Regions from separate parts of the Phytomonospora sp. NPDC050363 genome, predicted to be linked through region 2. Evidence: riboswitches for the same ligand, from Rfam matches in the RefSeq annotation. Region 2 holds a riboswitch; each other region holds the start of a gene.
What was found. A riboswitch is a leader RNA that binds a small molecule or an ion and turns the genes downstream of it on or off. The one in region 2 is predicted to bind cobalamin.

Region 1 (4,204 bases), on a different contig from region 2:
CACGGGCGGCCGCCTCGCTGGACCGGCACGGCGTCCTCGTCCGGGAGACGACCGTCGGCCTCTATCCGGTGCTCTCGGCCATGGAGGACAGGGGCGCGGTCCGGCGCGGCTACTTCGTGGCGGGCCTCGGCGCGGCGCAGTTCGCCGAGCCGGGCGCCGTCGACCGCCTGCGCGCGTGTGCGCTTCCCGGCGGGGACGAGATCGTCGTGCTCGCCGCGACCGACCCGGCGAACCCCTTCGGGGCGGGCCTGTCCTGGCCGGACGCGCGGGAGACCGTCGCCGACGGCAGCGGAGGGCACCGGCCCGGTCGCCGCGCGGGAGCGCTGGTGGTCCTGGCCGGCGGCGAACTCGCGCTCTATGTCGAACGCGGCGGCCGCACAATGCTGTCGTACACGGAGGACGAGCGCGTGCTCGGCGCGGCGGCCGTGGCGCTGGTGGACACCGTCCGCCGCGGTGGGCTCGGATCCCTCGCGGTCGAGCGCGGGGACGGCGAACCCGTCGCGGGGACGGTGCTCGGCGCGGCCCTGGCCGCCGCGGGCTTCCGGGAGACACCGCGCGGCCTGCGGCTGGGTTAGGGGCGAGTCGGTGGGTCACCGAGGGCTGCGGCTCCCACGGGACCCACCGGTCAAGCCCTAGGCGGCGGCTTCGAGGGCCGTGACGAAGTTGGTCATGTCGGCGACCGGCGAGCCGCCGATCGTGGCGGTGGGAACCGCGCCGACGCCGGACTCGGTGGTGCCGGTCTCGACCCAGTCGGCGTACTTCGTCGTGCGCACGCAGTCCGCGAACGGGTCCGCGAGGCCGATGGGGGTTCCGCCCTGGACCAGTTCCTCGTCGGAGAGGCCGGGGCCGCCCTCGACGGGCCGGCTGGTGAACAGGAAGTCGGCGTAGGCCTCGAACTCACCCTGGTCGGCAGCGCACACCGACGCCGACGCGGCCCTCGTCGAGTACTCGTCGGTGGACATGGAGTCCAGGAAGTTCAGCGGGTGGTAGACGACCGTGATCCGGTTCGCCGCGGTGAACTCTCGCAGTGTCTTACCCGCGTTGGCGTGGAACTCCCCGCAAGGCGGGCACTGGAAGTCCAGCCAGATCTCGACCTTGACGGGACCCTCGCCGACGACGACGCCGTGTCCTTCCACCGCCGCTGTGGGCGCGCCTCCCCCACCGCTGCGCTCGTCGGCGCCGCCCGACCACAGTGCGACGCCGCCGATGATGAGGGCGGCGACCAGGACGACCGCTCCGACGACCGCCCCGACGATCAGGCCGGTCCGCTTCGGTGCGGCCGGAGGCAGCCCGGGGCCTGCGGGCCAGCCCGGCTGTCCGGGGAAACCCTGCTGGGGCCCGGGTGGGTAGCCCGGCTGGGGCTGGTATCCGGGCGGGGGCGGCTGTGCGGGCCAGCCGCCGGCCTGCGGCTGGCCTTGCGCGGGAGGCTGCTGGCCCCATTGCGGCCCGGGCTGTCCCTGCGGCGGGGGCTCCTGCCCGTACTGCGGATAGGGCTGTCCCTGCTGCTGCCATTGGGGATCGGTCATGGCGGGATCTTAGTTGCCCCGGGCGAACCGCCACGACCCCACCGTCCGGGGCGGACCGGTCCCCTCAAGCCTCGGCTGCGTCGCGAAGGGCGGAGCGCAGGGCGAGCCGGTGCGTGCGACGGATCTCGGCCTCCCGCGAGCGGCGGACGTCGGCGTCCGAGCCGATCACGAGCGGCGGGACCGGGCGAGGGCTTCCCGTGTCGTCGACGGCGACCATCACCAGGTGGGCGGTGGCCACGGTGGTGGCGGGCACCGACTCGTCCCAGCGGTCGGCGGTGACCTTGACCGCCACCTCCATGGAGCTGCGCCCGGTCCAGGTGATCTGGGCGTCGACGTGCACGACGTCCCCGACCCGCACGGCCACCAGGAAGGCCGTCTCGTCCATGGAGGCGGTGACGGCGGGTCCCTCGCTGTGCCGTGCGGCGACGACGCCGGCGACGGAGTCGATGAGCTTGAGGATCACCCCGCCGTGCACGGTTCCCATGAGGTTGGTGTCCTGCGGGCCCATGATGCTCGACATGGTGACCCGGGAGGCCGAGGGCGGACGCGCGGTCCCCGCGGCATCCGGCCGGTCCAATGTGGTCATGCTCGTTCCTTCCCTCGCGAACGGACGCCGACCGTCGAACGAGGGCGGGACAGGGCACGAGGGGTTCGCGCTCCCGTTCGGCCCACCCGCGAGACCGGCGGTCACCGCGCACGCGGTCGCGCGCGGGGCGCGGGCAGGTATCGGGCTCACGGCGCAATGCGCGTTGACCGTTGCGGGGCAGCCCCGGACTTCCACCGGGTTCCCTCTCGGCGCCGGGACCGGGCGGTCGCCGGCGCACCAGCGCCATGATCAGGTTAGTCGCGCGGGGCCGTGGGAGCATGGTGCCGTCCATCACGGTGAGGAGGCAATCGTGCGCGTGGAACTCGTACAGGGCGATATCACCGCGGAGAAGACCGACGCGATCGTCAATGCGGCCAACTCCTCCCTGCTCGGCGGCGGAGGAGTCGACGGCGCCATCCACCGCGCCGGAGGCCCCGCGATCCTCGCCGAGTGCGAAAAACTGCGGCGGTCGCGGTACGGCAAGGGCCTGCCGACCGGCGAGGCCGTCGCCACGACGGCGGGCCGACTACCCGCCCGCTGGGTGATCCACACCGTCGGCCCCCACTACTGGCCCGACGAGGACCAGACCCACCTCCTGCGGTCCTGCTACGTGCGCGGCCTCGCCGTCGCCGACGAGCTGGGCGCGCGCACGATCGCCTTTCCGCTCATCTCGGCGGGGATCTTCGGCTGGCCGCCCGACGACGCGATCCGGGTGGCCCTCGACGCGATGGACACCACGCCCACCTCCGTCGAGAGTGCCCGGCTCGTCCTGTTCGACGAGGAGACCTTCGAACTCGCCGGGGACGTCCGCTCACGGATGTGACGGGAAGCAGCCGGCGAAGGGGTCGCTCCAAGCCCTGCGCGCATCCTCGCCCTCCGCGAGTTCCAGGTCGGTCAGCAGGCAGTCCTCTAGTCGCACCCGCAGCTCGTCGACGTCGAAACCCTCGCCGATGAAGGCCAGCGAGTTTCCCCGGTCGCCGTAGTAGGGGTCCCAGTCGAGCGCGGCGGCGACACGGCGGACGGCGCTGTGCGCTTCCCGGGATTCCACCGGGACCGCGTCGAGCCACGGTCCCAGAGAAGCCATGGCGATGCCGCCGCCGGCGGCTTCGAAGGCGACGACGGTGTCGGGCTGCGTGGCCAGCCAGAGGTGTCCGCGTGCACGGAGGGCCGAGTAAGCGATCTCATCCAGGCGCGCGTGCAGCCGCTCGGGGTGGAAGGGCCTGCGGGCGGCGAAGAGCATCGAGATGACCCCGCAGTCCTCGAAGGGTGCGTGCACGCCCAGGGTGAGCCCGGCGAGCGCGCGGGCCGGGCCCGGCGGGCGTCGCGGGTCGTGGCGGCCGGTGCGCAGGATCGCGGCGGCCAGGCCGTGGTCGTCGGAGGGTTCGGGGTGGGCGGCCCAGGGTGCGAGCCTGCGGGCCAGCACACCGAGGCGGGCGGTTTCGTAGGCGCCGCCGGCGGCTTCGCCGTGAAGGAGGACGGTGTCGGCGTACTCGATCTGGCGGACGACGACCTCGGCGACGCCGCGTGTGTCCTCGACGGGGGTGCGGCGGCGGCGGGCGATGTCGTCGACGCTGCTGAGGTCGCCTCGGAGGCTGAGAGCGTCGAGGACAGTGGTGCAGGAGTCGACCCGGATGACCTCGGCCGCCGGGGTGCCGTCGACGTGGAGGTGGGCGCAGGCTTCGGCGACGGATTGGGGTTCGACGGTCTCCGGGAGCTCGACGAGCAGTGGCCTGCCGGGGTGGTCACGGGCCAGGCGCATCAGGACCGGCACGAGGTCCTCGCGGATGGCGCAGGTGCCGCAGCCGTGGGTGAGGCGGGTCTCCCCTTCTTCGAGGATGCCGGAGGAGTCGCGGATCCGGCGGCGGACGACACCGTCGGCGAGTGCGGTGAGGTCGTGGCCGACGAGGAGCAGTTCGGGTTCGGCGTTCAGGAGGCGGTCGGCGACGGCGGTGGTGGCGTGGGCGTGGAAGCCGGCGAGGACGGTGACGGGGGTGCGTGTCACGGGGGTGGGGGTCGTCGGCCGGGGCGGGGCGGCGGGTCCGGTGGTGGTCATGCGAGCCTCCTGGGAATAAGCAGGTATTGATAATGATTA
Region 2 (4,204 bases):
TCCGGCGAGGCTCAACTCTCTTGGCCGCGTCGGGCGTGTTTGCGGCGCCAGGCGACCGCTCCGCCGCCGACGGCGAGCAGCGCGACCACGGCGATACCGGCCAGGGTGCTGCCGGGGATGCCGCGGCTGGTCGCGTTCGACGCGTTCTGCATGCCGTCCTCGCCGACCCCGGTCCAGCCGGGCGCCTCGGTGGGCAGCACGGCCGTGCCCGGGGAGGACTCGACGGGCGCGGACGGGCCGGTGCTCGCGGAGGGAGCGCCCGACTCGCCGGGCTTCTTCGGGGCGCCGGGCTCGTCGTCGCCGGGTTTCGCCGGATCACCGCCGCCGGGGGAGCCCGACCCGTTCGAGCCGGAGCCGTCGTCACCGCCGTCGTTCCCGTCGTCACCGCCACCGTCGTTTCCGCCGGTGGGCGGCGGCGCGGGCCGCACCGGGGCGATGCGCGGCGCCGGGTTGCTCGTCGCCGACTTGTTCTTGGAGAACGACCAGCCCTCGAAGCTGCCCTGCGGCGGCTTGCGGTTCATCACGCCCCACTGGCTGTAGGTCCAGTTCCCGCCGTTGGGCGAGTGCCAGTAGCTCCAGTAGGCGGTGGCGGGGGGAGTGTCGATGCACGGTTCGTCGGCCGCTCCCGGCTTGCCCTCGATCCGGCAGACGAAGGCCTCGCCCCAGCGGTTGGTGCCGGTGATCTGGATCCCGGCGTTCTTCAGCGCCGCGTGCCCGGTCGCCTGATCGCCGGGGGCGCAGCGGATGATCGTGGTCCCGCCGAGCTCCTGGAAGTCGATGACCACCGTGACGCCGGTGGCGTCGGGGCAGTGGCCGGGCGTGCCTTTCGACCCGTCGACCGCCGAGGCCGGCGATGCCGCGACCGCCGTGCTCAGCCCGGCGAGCAGCGCCACGGCGGCGAGCGCGTGGAGGATGCGTCGGGGGGTGCTCATGATGTTTGCGCCCCCTTGCGCTTGCGGGCGGCGAGGAACAGCACCGCGCCGCCTGCCAGCAGGATCAGCGCGGCACCGCCGAACATGAGCAGGCTCGAACCGGTCAGCGGGAGCTTGCCGTTGCCGCCGGGGCCTGGGGGGACGCCGACCGTCGTCGTGGTGGCCGGAGTGGTGACCGGCGCCGAGGAGGCCGGGTCCGTGGGGGTCGGCGTGGCGGTCGCCGTCGGCGAGGAGCTCGTGGGGTCCGTCGGGCTCGGCGAGTCGGAGCCGCCGGGGTTCGGGTCGGTCTTGCCGATCTCGCCCAGCGGGACCTGCGCGAGCACCAGCAGCGCCTGCGGGGTGGCCCGGCGCCAGGTGTCGCGCTGGAGCGGGTCGAGGCCGTTGGCCTTCGCGTCGGCGAGCAGCTCGTCGTTGTAGGCGATCGTGCCGACGTCCTCGCTCGCCGCACCGGCGTCGGCGGCGGTGATCTGGCGCGCGGCGACCCACGCGGCGGCCCGGTCGGCCTCCGCCTGGTGCCCGGTGGCGGCCAGGGCCTGTCCGGCCAGGCCGGTGGAGTTGGCGTTGGACGCCTCGGTGGGACCCGAGCCGCCGAACTCGCCGTCGGCGCGCTGGATCTCCTTGAGCCAGTCGCCGCCCTTCTTCGCGGCCGCGGCGGCGCCCTCGGCACCGTCCCCGGCGGCGGCGAGGAGCGCCTGCACGGCCATGCCGGTGGAGTCGGGGTCGAGGACCGGGTTCTCCTGCGCGTCGCAGTCGCCGTTGACGGTCGTGCCGCCGAAGGCGTAGGGGTACAGGCGGAAACCGCCCTCGGAGCACTGCTGGTCGATGAGGAAGTCGACGGCGCTCTGCGGCACGTCGCCCGAGCCGGCCAGCCCGAGGATCGCCAGGGACTGGTCGAAGGTGTTGCTGGAGTCGCTGCCGTCGGTGACCTTGTTCTTGACCCGGCCCTCCTCGGGGCCCTTGTCGGCACCGGCGACGAGGTCCAGGACCTCCTGGCGCATGTCGTAGTCGCCGAAGGCCTCCGGGTCGGCGTCCGAGATCGTGGCGGCGTACAGGACCTTCGCGGCCGCGCCGGCGATGCGCTGGCCCTTGGTGTCCCACAGGTCGAGGGAGAAGTACTCCCAGGCGCGCTCTTCGAGGGCGGCGGTGATCTTGTCGGCGGTGGCCTTCTCGACACCGGTGGCCTTCAGGGCGATGAGGGTGTCGATCGTCAGCCCCCAGTCCGTGGTGCCCCAGCCGGTGGGGATGTGGCCCTCCGCGGTGATCTCGCCGGCCTGCCAGGTCGCGGCGTCGCGGGCGGCGGCGGTGTCGGCCAGGGCGGAGGGGGACATGGCCACGGCGGCGGCCACGAGTACCGAGGCTCCCGCTCCGAGGATGGCCAGGGTTCGGCCGGATGGTCTGCCGGGCATCGGGGGCACCTTTCAACGCGCGAGGGGCGGTCGGCGTCGGGGACCCGGAAGGGCGGTGGAACGAAAGAACCCCTGGCGCATCCGTGACGAATGCCGCAGGGGCCCGAAAGACTCGGCTACCGGGCTCCACACCGCAGACCATGACAGTGAGAAGCAGTGCACGCGTACGGCAGGTGTTCCGACTTGCGGCTCTCGCCGCTCACGGTTGCAGGTCAGCGCCGGATTCGCACCGGCTTCCCCTTGTCGCACACGCGATTCGATTGTGTCGCCGGCTCATCACCGGCGACCGGAGTCTACTGCCGGCGACCGCCCGTGCGCCAGCTCGCCAGAGCGATACGGCACACATTCGGGCCGTGCCCTCAGGCCCGTCTTGACACTCCCCGTGCGGCTGTCCATACTGCCTGCTGCAACTCCAATGAGGACGGTAGCGGGGGAAGTCCGGTCGAAATCCGGCGCTGACCCGCAACGGTGGGCCGCGGTCGCAACCGCGGCGAGCCCGAATACCCGCCCGTCCTGCTTCGCCCATTTCCCGTCGTGGTCCGCGGGACGGCGACCGGATGCTCAGGCGCCCCCAATGCCCGTGACGACCGGTGCGCGGTCCCGCATACCGGAAAGGCGTAACCACGCCCATGTCACACCGCCTCTTGCCGCGCGCCGCCCTCATCGGCGGACTCGCGCTCGCGGTCCTCGCCGCCACGCCCGTCGCGGCATCGCCCCCCACAGTCGACCGCGGTGAGGCCGCCGCCGGCTGGCTCGCCCGCCAGATGGTCGACGGCGAACGCTTCGAGACCGTCTTCGACGGCGTCGCCTACCCCGACCAGGGACTCACCCTCGACGCCGTGTTCGCCTTCGCGGCGACCGGGACGGCCGACGACCACGCCGACCGCGCCCTCGACTGGCTCGCCGAACCCGGCGTCACCGGCGGCTACGTCGGCGAGGGCACCGAGTCCTACGCCGGCGCCACCGCGAAGCTCTCGCTGGCCGTCCAGGTCCGCGGCGGCGACCCCAGCACCTTCGCCGGCCTCGACCTCGAAGCCCGCCTGCGCGCCCTGGAGACGGCCACCGGCCGCTTCTCCGACGCCTCGGCCTGGGGCGACTACAGCAACGCCTTCAGCCAGTCGCTGGCGATCCTGACGCTCGACCGCACCACGACCGGGGCGCCCTCGACGGCGGTCGGCTTCCTCGCCGGCAGCCGCTGCGCCGACGGCGGCTACCCGCTGCTGTTCGGAGAGTCGACCTGCACGAGCAGCGTCGACGCCACCGCCTACGCCGTCCAGGCGCTCCTCGCCGTCGGCCGCTGGCCGGACGCCGGCGCCGGACTGCGCTGGCTGGCGAGCGTCCAGTCGCCCAACGGATCCTTCAGCGACCTCGGCGTCGAGAACGCCAACAGCACCGGCCTGGCCGCCCAGGCCCTGCTCGCCGGCGGACGCCTCGGCGCGGCGATCAAGGCCCGCCAGTTCGTCAAGACCCTCCAGATCGACTGCACCGGAACCATCGCCACCCGCGGCGCGATCAACCTCAAGGCCGGGCCCTTCGACCCGTCGACCGCCAATCGCGCCACCGCCCAAGCCGTCCTCGGCCTCGGCACGACCAGCCTCGCCGACCTCGACGCCGACGGCTCGGCCACCGGCGACCCCCTCCTGTACTGCCACTAGAAGGAGCACCGACATGACCCTGTCCACCCTCACCCGCCGCGCGGTGCTCCTGCTCGCCGCCGCGCTCGCCTCGGTCGCGCTCATCGCCGCCGACCCGACCGCGCGCCCCGCGCACGCCGCCGCCTGCGCCGGGACCACCGGCGTCACCGTCGTCGTCGACTTCACCGCGTTCGGCGGAAGCGTCGACACCCGTTGCGCGCTCGGCGATCCC
Region 3 (4,204 bases), on a different contig from region 2:
GACCGTCCACGTGTTGCGGATCGCCGCCCGGTACTGCTCGTAGAAGTCCGGGTAGCGCATCGGGCGCAGGGTCAGGTCCATGCCCGGGTCGAGCAGCATCTGCTGGTTTCGCTGGTGGGGGACGGTCACCGGTGTTCCTCTCTGACGTCGTCGTGGTGGGATGTCACTGGCACGCCTCGCAGACCTCGGGGTTCTCCAGGGAGCAGGCGACGGCCTCGTCGGCGGTGAACCGCGGCAGCTCCACGATCGACGCCGGACGCTCGGCGGCCACCGTGGTCTGCTGGATCCGCGTCGCCGGACGGGAACGCAGGTAGTACGTGGTCTTGAGGCCCTCGCGCCACGCGTAGGCGTACATCGACGACAGCTTCCCGATCGTCGGGGCGGCCATGAACAGGTTGAGCGACTGGCTCTGGTCGATGAACGGCGTGCGCGCCGCGGCCAGGTCGATCAGTGCCTTCTGCGGCAGCTCCCACGCCGTGCGGTACAGCGATTTCAGCTCGGCGGGCAGCCAGTCGAAGTCCTGTACCGAGCCCTCCGACCCCAGCAGCGCCCCGCGCGTGGCGTCGTTCCAGCGCCCGAGCCGCTTGAGCTCGGCGATCAGGTACGGGTTGACCTGGAGGAACTCGCCCGACAGCGTCTCGCGCTTGAACACGTTGGACACCACCGGCTCGATGCACTCGGCGCTGCCCGCGATCGCCGCGATCGTCGCCGTCGGGGCGATCGCGATGAGCAGCGAGTTGCGCAGTCCGGTGCGGGAGACCTTGGCGCGCAGAGCATCCCACCGCTCCGGCTGGGCGATCACGGCCTGCGGGAAGTGGTCGACGTGCAGGACGCCGTCGGCGGCCCGGGTGTCCGGGTACGACGGGTGGCGGCCGAGGCGCTCGGCCAGCTCGGCCGAGGTCTCGTAGGCGGTGAGCGCTATCTCCTCGGCGATCCGCGTCGACAGCTCCTTGGCCGACGGCGAGTCGAAGGGCAGCCGCAGCTTGAAGAAGACGTCGGCCAGCCCCATCACGCCCAGGCCCACCGGACGCCACTTCCGGTTGCTCGCGCCCGCCGGGTCGGTCGGGTAGTAGCTGCGGTCGATGGTCCGGTCGAGGAACCTCACCGCCGTGCGGACCGTGCGCGCCAGCGCCGCGAAGTCCACGCCATCGGCCGCGACGTGCTCCGACAGGTTGATCGAACCCAGGTTGCACACTGCCGTGGTGTCGTTGTCGGTGACCTCCAGGATCTCGGTGCACAGGTTCGACAGGTGGATCACGTTGTTCTCGCGCGCGGTCTGGTTGCTCGCGCGGTTGGCGGCGTCCTTGAAGGTCATCCAGCCGTTGCCGGTCTGCGCCAGCGTCCGCATCATCCGCGCGTACAGGGTCCGCGCCGGGACCGTCCGCCTCGCCAGCCCGGCCGCCTCGGCCTCGGCGTAGGCGGCGTCGAAGCGCTCACCCCACAGGTCGGTGAGCAGCGGGACGTCTTTCGGGTCGAACAGCGACCAGGGCGCGTCGGCCTCGACCCGGCGCATGAACTCGTCGGGGACCCACACGGCCAGGTTGAGGTTGTGCGTGCGCTGCGCCTCGTCACCGGTGTTGTCCTTGAGTTCGAGGAACTCGTCGATGTCGGCGTGCCACGGCTCCAGGTAGACACAGGCCGCGCCCTTGCGGCGGCCGCCCTGGTTGACCGCGGCGACGGAGGAGTCGAGCGTCCGCAGCCACGGGACGATGCCGTTGCTGTTGCCGTTGGTGCCCTTGATGAGCGAGCCGCGCGAGCGGACGCGGGTCCAGGAGACGCCGATGCCGCCGGCGAACTTCGAAAGGCGCGCGATGTCGGTGTAGCGGCCGTAGATGGCCTCCAGCTCGTCACGCGGGGAGTCGAGGAGGAAGCAGGACGACAACTGGGGGTGGGCCGTGCCGGAGTTGAACAAGGTCGGCGAGCTCGGCAGGTAGGCGAGACGGCTGGTCAATCCGTAGAGTTCGGCCGCCTCCTCCACCGTCGAGGACAGGCCGGCGGCCACACGAAGCAGGAACCACTGCGGGGTCTCGATGACCTTGCGGGTCGTGGGATGGCGCAGGAGATAGCGGTCGTAGACGGTGCGGAGCCCAAAATAGCCGAAGCGGTCGTCGGCGGCGTCGTCCACAAGGGAGTTCAGTGCGGCGGTGTTCGCCGCCGCGAAGGCCGCCAGTTCGGTGTTGTGCAGGCCCAGGCGGTGTCCCTCGGCGACCGAATCGCCGAAGGAGCGCAGCCCGCCGCCGGCCACCTCGTCGTGGATCACGTGCGCCAGCAGCCGCGCGGCCAGCCGCGAGTACTGCGGGTCGGTGCCGATCAGGGCCGCCGCGGCCCGGACGGCGAGTTCGAGGTCCTCGGCCTCGGTCGAACCGGGCGCCCGGCCGGTCTCGACGGCGCGGACGACTCGCGCCGGTTCGGTGTCGGGCAGTCCCTCGGCCGCCACGAAGATGCGGGTGTGGAGGGCCGGTGCCGCTTCGGCGGTTCCGGCGTCCCCGGTGAAGCTCACGGTGGTGATTGCCATGACGAGACGGCCTCCTCGCGTACGTCGATCCGATCGCTCTCCGGTGGACGCGGACGAGGCGGACGACGCACGCCGGGACGGGCGCACGCGTTCGCTGCGGTCCTGTCCACGAGACCGGGGAGCGGCACGCGCCGTCGGCGCGCGCGCCAGCGGCAGGTCTCCGGACTCGCGGCGGGGCCGCTCACCGTTGCGGGACAGTCCCGGACTCTCACCGGGTTCCCTGTTGCCTCACGGGAAGCAGGTGGCTTCCCGTGAACCGTTGGCGTGGAACAGACTACATGTTGGGGTAGTGGGAAATGTGGACCCCAAGATGTTCGGGCGTGGCGCATGTGAGGTAGGGCGCCAAGGGGTTCCAGGAGGCCCGCTTCGGTGCCGCGCGGGAGGGCTGGTGGGGCCGGGGACGGGGTGTGCACAGAGGACGGTGGCGCACCCGCGCCGAGAATTTCTCCGCGCCGGATGTCGAGAAGTGATCACCCGCCCCGACAGATCGGTGACACCCGTCCCGCATTCGGAAAGGACGCTCATGAACGACTCGATCCCGGCGAGGGCCGGCCGGCGCGAATGGATCGCGCTGGCGGTGCTCGCCCTGCCGACGCTGCTGGTCTCCATCGACGTGTACGTGCTGCTCCTCGCCCTGCCTCACATGACGGCCGACCTCGGCGCCGACGGCGTCGAGCAGCTGTGGATCACCGACGTCTACGGTTTCATGCTCGCCGGATTCCTGATCACCATGGGCACGCTCGGCGACCGGATCGGCCGGCGGCGGCTCCTGCTGATCGGGGCCGCGGCCTTCGGCGCCGCCTCCGTCGTGGCGGCCTACTCGGTCAGTCCGGCGATGCTGATCGGTGCCCGCGCCGTGCTGGGCGTGGCCGGCGCCGTTCTCGCGCCGTCGACCATGTCGCTGATCCGCACCCTGTTCCGCGACGCCCGCCAGATGGGGCTGGCGATCGGGATCTGGGGCCTGTGCTTCTCGGCCGGCGCGGTGATCGGGCCGCTGGTGGGCGGCGCGATGCTCACCCGGTTCTGGTGGGGCTCGGTCTTCCTGCTCGGCGTGCCGGCGATGGCGCTGCTGCTCGTGCTCGGCCCCATCCTGCTGCCCGAGTTCCGCGCGCCCGGAGGCGGGAAACTCGACCTGGTCAGCGTCGCGCTGTCCCTCGCGGCGGTCCTGCCGGCCGTCTACGGGCTCAAGGAACTGGCGCACAACGGCGGGAGCCTGCCCCCCATGGCCGCGCTGGTCGTCGGGGTGCTGTTCGCGGTCCTGTTCGCCCGCAGGCAGCGGCGCCTGGAGCACCCGCTGCTCGACCTGCGGCTGTTCGCGAACCGTTCGTTCAGTACCGCGCTGGGCGGCACGCTGTCGGCGACGCTGCTGATGGGCGCGCTCATGCTGTTCATCACGCAGGACCTGCAATTGGTCGAAGGGCTCTCGCCGTTCGAGGCGGGCATGTGGATGATGCCGGCCGTGATCGCCAACGCCATCTCGTTCATCGTGTCGCCGCTGCTCGCCAGGCGGTTTCGGCCGGCCTACCTGATCGGCGCCGGTCTGGCGGTCTCGGTGACCGGGCTGGTCATGCTGACGCGGACCGACACCACGTCCGGGCCGCTCGTGCTCGCGGCCGGGTTCACGCTGATCTTCCTGGGCTCCGGGCCGCTCGTGACGCTGGGCGTCCAGCTGATCATGGCCGCCACGCC

Region 1: it holds a riboswitch for cobalamin, as region 2 does, so the genes downstream of both, AB0I28_RS03480 (acyl-CoA thioesterase) here and AB0I28_RS08920 (cell wall anchor protein) in region 2, are expected to answer to the same signal.
Region 3: it holds a riboswitch for cobalamin, as region 2 does, so the genes downstream of both, AB0I28_RS35345 (ribonucleoside-diphosphate reductase subunit alpha) here and AB0I28_RS08920 (cell wall anchor protein) in region 2, are expected to answer to the same signal.

Annotation. Positions count from the first base shown of each region.
Region 1 is NZ_JBFAKK010000001.1:791,855-796,058, reverse strand. Features, by position in the region: gene AB0I28_RS03490 (DEAD/DEAH box helicase) at 1-575, shown strand, start outside; gene AB0I28_RS03485 (thioredoxin domain-containing protein) at 633-1,526, opposite strand; gene AB0I28_RS03480 (acyl-CoA thioesterase) at 1,591-2,112, opposite strand; cobalamin riboswitch at 2,227-2,369, opposite strand; gene AB0I28_RS03475 (O-acetyl-ADP-ribose deacetylase) at 2,423-2,935, shown strand; gene AB0I28_RS03470 (GTP-binding protein) at 2,924-4,165, opposite strand.
Region 2 is NZ_JBFAKK010000003.1:177,912-182,115, forward strand. Features, by position in the region: gene AB0I28_RS08910 (CbiQ family ECF transporter T component) at 1-15, opposite strand, end outside; gene AB0I28_RS08915 (hypothetical protein) at 12-932, opposite strand; gene AB0I28_RS08920 (cell wall anchor protein) at 929-2,338, opposite strand; cobalamin riboswitch at 2,489-2,626, opposite strand; cobalamin riboswitch at 2,708-2,865, shown strand; gene AB0I28_RS08925 (peptidase) at 2,968-3,993, shown strand; gene AB0I28_RS08930 (hypothetical protein) at 4,007-4,204, shown strand, end outside.
Region 3 is NZ_JBFAKK010000018.1:128,879-133,082, reverse strand. Features, by position in the region: gene AB0I28_RS35350 (ribonucleotide-diphosphate reductase subunit beta) at 1-99, opposite strand, end outside; gene AB0I28_RS35345 (ribonucleoside-diphosphate reductase subunit alpha) at 164-2,515, opposite strand; cobalamin riboswitch at 2,649-2,791, opposite strand; gene AB0I28_RS35340 (MFS transporter) at 3,039-4,204, shown strand, end outside.